3 regions of the Paraburkholderia sp. BR14312 genome follow, and region 1 is predicted to be linked to each of the others. Evidence: riboswitches for the same ligand, from Rfam matches in the RefSeq annotation. Region 1 holds a riboswitch; each other region holds the start of a gene.

Region 1 (2,198 bases):
GCAACGCGCCGGGCGTCGGCGCGAGACGCGCGAGCGTGAGCGCGCGCACGTCGCGCTTCGTAATCTGACCGTCGTGTCGGTAGGCGTCGTCGGGAAGCCCTGGCGTGAGCGTCCAGCCGCGCGCGGGCGTCTGCGCACTATCGCTTTCGCATTCGAACGCGACCAGATTGAGCGCCGCGGCTTCTTCAACGTGCCACGCATCGGCGCGGCCTTCTATGCGGCGTTCGAGCGGGCCGCCCAGATGCTCGAACACGGCAAGACGCGTGGCGCCGAAGCCCGCTTCGGCGAGCAACGCGGCAAGCGCCGCGGGCGTGCGCCCATCCGCGCTCAACGCGAGCACGCGCGAGCGCGCGTAGAGATGGCGGCGCAGCGCATCGAGCGGACGACCGACGAGCGAGACCATCGCCGTATCTTGCAGCGCCCACCCCTTGCGCGCCGCCGCGAGCGAGAGCGACGACGGCGCGGGCAGCACGCGCATTTCACCGGGCACCACGCGGCGCGCGAGCGTCGCGCCCACGCCGAACAGCATGGGGTCGCCGCTCGCGAGCACGCATACGGACTGATTCGACTCGCGGTACGCAAGCAGCGCCTCGACGCTAAACGGCTGGGGCCACGCTTCGCGCCGTGCACGCACGCGCGAGGGCAGCATCGCCAGATGGCGTTCGCCACCCGTCACGATGGCCGCGTCGAACAGCACGCGCCGCGCGTCGCGCCCGAGCCCCGCGTATCCATCGTCGCCGATGCCCACCACCGTCAGCCATGCCTGCGTGCCCTGCATTCGCTCTCCCGCCGTTGCCTGTTTCTCTACACCGCCACGGACCCGCAGCCCTATTGTGGGGCGGAGCACGCGTGAAAACGGGCATAATACCGTGTCCGCCGGCGCCTTTAAGGCAGTTTTGCATGGGACCGGAGCTTTGCATGGGACCGGAGTAAGCGCTGAAGCGCTAACTCCGGATCGCAGCTTTGCATGGGACCGGAGTAAGCGCTGAAGCGCTAACTCCGGATCGCAATCAGGGAACACAGCAAGCTGTGGCCGCCCCGCGACTGTGAGCAGCGAGACCGCATCCACCCGAGCCACTGGTTTTACCGGGAAGGCCGATGCGGTTCACGTCCTGCGAGCCAGGAGACCTGCCGGCCGACTGTTCGCGCGAACCCATATCGGACGGGGTGTACCGATACCGCTGCCGTTTCCCGCCTGCCGTGCGGGCAACGCGCCGCTCCAGCGTGATGCTTACCCGGTAATGCCTTGAAACACGAAACGAAGCCTGTCTCGCCCGCTGCCGCATTGGCCGTGCTCCGCCCCTCGGCGTGCCCGGGGCTCCTGCGCGTGGCCGCGGCGCGCGACGGCGGCCTGTGCCGCATCCGCCTGCCTGGCAGCGCGCTGAGCGCCGCGCGTGCGCGGGCCCTCGCCGACGCAGCGTCGACGCACGCGAACGGCGTACTCGAACTGACCAATCGCGCGAACGTGCAGATTCGCGGCGTGCGCGCCGGCGAAGAAGCGGCATTGAGCGCCGCGCTGATCGACGCAGGCCTCGGCCCTGCCGGCATCGACGCCGCGAGCCCGGTCGAGCGTGCATGCGCCGCCGACGAATTGCGCAACGTGATGCTGAGCCCGCTCGCGGGCCTCGACCCTGACGCGTTGTGGGACACGACGGAACTCGCCGCCGCGCTCATCGACATGATGCAGCGCGAGCCACGCTTCGCCGCACTCTCGCCCAAGTTCGCGCTGCAACTCGACGGCGGTGAACGTGTGGCGATGCTCGAGCATCCGCACGACATCTGGCTCGCCGCGCTGCCTTATGGCGCAACGGTGCGCTTCGCGCTGGGGCTCGCAGGTTGCCCCACGGCGCAGCCAGTCGGCACGCTCGCGGCCGAAGACGTTTGCGCATCGATGCGCGCGCTGTTGCATGCGTTCCTCGATCTCGCGGACGCGGACGCCACCCGCATGCGCGACGTCCTCGCCACTCATTCGCTCGATGCGCTGCTACAGCGCGCGCAACAGCATGGCGAATGCGCGCTGACGCGTGACGACGCCACGCTGCACGCGTGGCGCCGCGCGGCGAGTCCAGCCGACCTGCGCCTCGGCGCGCACGCGCTGCACGCCGACGGCCGCAGCTACGTGGGCGCGCAGCCCGCGCTCGGCCGTATCGACGCGCCAACGCTGCGCGCACTCGCCGCGCTCGCGGAAGACTCGGGCG
Region 2 (2,198 bases), on a different contig from region 1:
GCACCCGGCAGCACCGATGTATCGTACGCACCCACCGAAGAGGCGCCGCGTCCGTTGATGTGCATCCACGCCACGCCTGCGCTGAACGGGCCGCCTTCGTAATGGACGCCGAAGCCGTAAGCGCGATTTTGCGCGAAGCGCCCCGCCTCGTTCGAAAACGCGTACATCGCGCCGGCGCTGAAACCACCGTACGTTGCGCTCGCGTACTTCACGGCGTTCGAGGCGAGCCACGAATTGTTGGCGTTGTCGTTGTCGAACGGATGCGCGAATGCCGTGCCGCCCGCGCCGCCCGTTAGCGTGAACGGGGCGAAGTAGTCGTGCATCGTGTCGTACTGGCGGCCTAGCGTGATCGTGCCGAGTCGTTCGGATTGCAGACCAACGTAGAACGGATGGTCGTTGAAGGCTTCGCCAGAGGTGGCCGAGAAGCCGCGCTCGAGGCGAAAGATCGCGGCGTTGCCGCCGCCGAGGTCCTCAGTGCCCTGCAGGCCCCAGAAGCTGCCGTCGACAAGACCCGAGCCTGCACGATATTGGGTGCGGCCGCCAACGTCGCTGACATAGTCGACGCTCGCGTCCATCTCACCGTACAACGTGACCTGCTGCGCCGAGGCGCCAGCGCCGGTGAATGCCAATGCCGTCCCACCCAGGACGGCGAGAATGTTCTTGTTCATGAGTCGTCTTGTTTGTGTAGGTGGGATTGCGTGGACGAGCGCCGTCCGCCCCCGCTCGATGCGGCGAGGACGTAGCGAGGTCTGACTTCTGGCTCGATTGACCGCCGGTCACAGTGGCGCGACCGCGCCGGATTCTCACCGGCTTCCCTGCTGCGTTTCGCTTGTGCAGCGCCTACGCGCGAAAAACAGCCGCAAGGATAGCGTAAGTTGCGGGAGCAGCCAAACCGGGTGTTTTTGCCACACGACGCTCGTCAAAGGTTGACGCACCGATTGCGCGGCCCTTACCCTTGCGCCCTGATGGTTCCCGGCGACGGGATCAAAAGGGAACGCAGTGCAAGACTGCGGCTGCCCCCGCAACTGTAAGCGGCGAGTCCATGCCAGAGAAGGCCACTGGGAAACCGGGAAGGCCGGCTGCGGATGTCGACCCGCGAGCCAGGAGACCTGCCATCAACCGAGTCCAGCAGCCGCAGCGGGCGGGGATCCCCAATGCGCAAGCACCGCCCGCGTGGCGATCGCCCGTTGCACGGACAGCCCGTATTTCAGGAGCTGTTTCCAGCCACCGCATCATGAAGTTTCGCCAATTCGTATTGACTTCCGCCGCGCTCGCCTGGGCGTGGCAAACCGCGCATGCCGCCGACGCCGCCAATGCATCGTCCGCCCAGGCGCCGCAGCAAGCCGGCGGCGACACCACGCTGCCCAATATCCTCGTCGTGGGCGACGCGCAGCATCTGCCACAATCGTTCGATCAGCGCTATGCAACCACCCAGGTGCTTACGCGCCAGGACCTCGAGCGCGTGTCCCCCGTCGACCCCAGCATCGCGCAGGCGCTCGCCACGCTGCCGGGTGTCACCGTCTCGCAGACCGGCGGCCCGGGGTCGTACACGGGGGTCAGCATTCGCGGCTCGTCGGCCGACCAGGTGGCCGTGTTCATCGACGGCATACGCATAGGCTCCGTCACCACGGGCACGGCAGAATGGGCCGATCTTGCGACTGCCTCGTTCGACCGCGTCGAGGTGATCTCGGGCCCCGCGGCCGCCTCGTTCGGCGCGGACGCCATGGGCGGCGTCGTGCAGCTCTTCACGCGCCATGCGTCGAACCAGCCGAACCAGACCACCGTCTCGTTCGGCGGCGGCTCGAACAAGACCTTCGACTCGCAGGTGCGCACCTCGGGCTCGATCGGCTCGACAGGGCCGCTTTCCGCACTGAGCGGCCTCACCTACTCGTTGGGCCTGCACGACTACAACACGGCGGGCATCGACGCGACGCAGACCGGGGCCTACGGCCACGAAGACGGCCGCAATCCATACCACGCGCAGAACCTCGACGCGCGCCTTGGCTACGCGCACGACAACTGGTCGATCTCGACCTTCGCGCTCTACCACCGCTCCGATCTCTCCTACGACAACGCGGGAGGCAACGACCGGCAGCGCGACACGCAGCTCACGACCGGTCTCGCGTTCCACCTCGACATCACGCCGACCACGCAGCTCGACCAGTCGGTGGGCTACGCGACGGACCGTCAGTTCCTCT
Region 3 (2,198 bases), on a different contig from region 1:
CACGTGGGCGCCGCTGAAACCGATGAACTGGCGCGGATCGTCTCAGTGCAAAATGGATTGCTCAAACTCGTGCGGCGCGGATATTGCAGTGCAGCATTGCCGCGCGACGCGTCGGCGCGTGCGGATCAGGCCCGCACAGCCGCGGGCGCGATGCTTTTGAAAGGCGAAAAAAAATGCCCCGGCACGCGAGGCGCGCGGGGCATTTACGCAAGTTTGGGGTCGCTTTTTCGATAGGCGCGCGGCGTGCGCCCCGGCGACCCCAGCGGAGCTTAAGTGGCGCGCGTTTGCGTGCCGTGTGCGCTGCCCGCACGGGCATTCGCGCCAGGCAGCTTTTCGGCGAGCGCGCCAAACAGCAGGCCGATCGTGGTCCAGAGAATGAGCTGCATACCGATCGACACCGTGCGGAACTTCCACAGCAGCACGGCCGGGAACGCGGCGGGCACCTCGTTGATCGTCGGCAGCGCGAGCTGGACCGCGCCGATCACGACGACGAACAGCACGAGCGCCACGATCGACGCGTTCCAGACGCCCAGACGCGGCACGAAAGCGGCGCGCACCTTGAGCGAGAACACCGACACGGCGATCGAGATCGCGATCATCAGGAAGAAGAGCCCGGTGCGATAGCCGATCGTCTCCGGGTCGCCGACCGAGGGCGGATTCGCCGGATACTTGATGTTCGGCACCAGGTAGATCGCGACGAACGCCGCGAGCGCGAGCCAGGCCGAGAGCGCGCGCGGCGAAAGACGCCCCACGCGACCATTGGCATACGCGAAGACGAGCGCAAAGAGTCCGCCGATCGACGCGCCATAGACCATGACGCCCGTGAAGAGACCGACGCTCGCCTGGGTCTTGCGGCTGACGATTTCGGGCTCGGGCGCTTCGCCCTTCGCGGCGTCGGCTTTCTCCTCGAAGGAGATCGCCTGATCGACCTGGGGCTCGCCCGCGATCTTCGCGAAGCCGAACGTGAGAAGTCCCGCGGCGATGCCTGCGAGCATGCCGCGCACCAGCAACTTGCCAACCATGGTCAGCTCCCGGTCAGTGGCAGGGGAAGCCGAGCAGATGGCGGCCGTCGTGAACGAACTCGTGGACGTACATGCCCGGGAAGATCGACGTGGCGCCCTGCTCGGCGCCCACGAAGTACAGGGCCAGCAGCAGCATGAGGCCGCCGAAGATCGCCCAGGGCAGGATGTCTCGCAGCGCAATGGGCGCCGGCGCGGCCGGGGCGTGCTGCAAGGGGAATGAGGTTTCGGACATGCTGACTTCTCCTGGGGTTACGCGCCCCGCTAGTCGTTGAAAGAGTGGTTCACGACGCGCAGGTCTGACTTCCGTTGCTTCGATGTTTTCGACGGCAACCAGTTACAGTGGCGCGACCGCGCCGGACTTGCACCGGCTTCCGCGTGTCGTGGAGCCTGTATTCTACGCGCTGCGGCGGCCGGCCGCGGCCCGGATGTCAGCTAAAGAGTAGTGAAGCATAAGGAAAAGCATGTCGACGACAGTCTGGCTGGTGAGCCATGCGGCGAACGCTGCGCTGCGCTCGGGCACGTTCCCGCAAGCGCCTGAAGTGCCTGTTGCGGGTGAAGACGCCGAAGCAGCGCTCGACGCGCGCGCACTCGAGGCGCTTGCCGCCTGGCGCGAGCGCTGGCACGCGGGGCTGGCCGGTGGTAATCGCAATGGCGAGGCGCCGCGCGCGCTCACGAGTCCCACCGCGATCGCCCGCGCGAGCGCACGCGCGGCAGGCTTCGCGGGGGCAACGCCAGCTGAAGCGCTCGCCGAAGCCGCCTTCGGTGCATGGCAAGGCCAGCGCCTGACGGATCTCGCGCGTGAAGCGCCCGAGGCCCTTGCGGCCTGGACGCGCGATCCGGGCTTTCGGCCGCCAGGCGGCGGCGAATCGTTCGACGATGTCCGCGCGCGCGTCAGCGCCTGGCTCGATGCGGTGCCCGACTCGGGGCACAACGTGGTCGCCTTCACGCACGCGAGCGTGATCCGGGCGGCGATTCTTCACGCGCTGGGCGCGCCGTCGGAGGGGTTTCGCTCGATCGAAATCGCGCCGCTTTCCGTGACGGCCCTACGCCGCACAGAGCACGGCTGGATTTGGCTCGCGGCGATGAAGTGAGGACCGGAACGGCGCTACCGCCCTGCCCTCGCCGTCGCCGGCATTCTGGATCGGTAGCTAGAAGCGCTCTAGTCCAGCCCCAGCT

Evidence for each region. Region 1 has a riboswitch for cobalamin ahead of cobG (precorrin-3B synthase). Riboswitches for the same ligand answer to the same signal wherever they lie in the genome.
Region 2: another riboswitch for cobalamin. It lies ahead of AB3X98_RS04035 (TonB-dependent receptor); the one in region 1 lies ahead of cobG (precorrin-3B synthase).
Region 3: another riboswitch for cobalamin. It lies ahead of AB3X98_RS22465 (CbtB domain-containing protein); the one in region 1 lies ahead of cobG (precorrin-3B synthase).

Annotation. Positions count from the first base shown of each region.
Region 1 is NZ_JBFPKI010000009.1:335,680-337,877, forward strand. It holds gene cbiE (precorrin-6y C5,15-methyltransferase (decarboxylating) subunit CbiE) at 1-778, opposite strand, end outside; cobalamin riboswitch at 964-1,151, shown strand; gene cobG (precorrin-3B synthase) at 1,247-2,198, shown strand, end outside.
Region 2 is NZ_JBFPKI010000001.1:894,045-896,242, reverse strand. It holds gene AB3X98_RS04040 (porin) at 1-668, opposite strand, end outside; cobalamin riboswitch at 725-859, opposite strand; cobalamin riboswitch at 950-1,132, shown strand; gene AB3X98_RS04035 (TonB-dependent receptor) at 1,235-2,198, shown strand, end outside.
Region 3 is NZ_JBFPKI010000007.1:495,773-497,970, forward strand. It holds gene AB3X98_RS22460 (CbtA family protein) at 270-1,022, opposite strand; gene AB3X98_RS22465 (CbtB domain-containing protein) at 1,036-1,254, opposite strand; cobalamin riboswitch at 1,294-1,439, opposite strand; gene AB3X98_RS22470 (histidine phosphatase family protein) at 1,484-2,113, shown strand; gene AB3X98_RS22475 (patatin-like phospholipase family protein) at 2,182-2,198, opposite strand, start outside.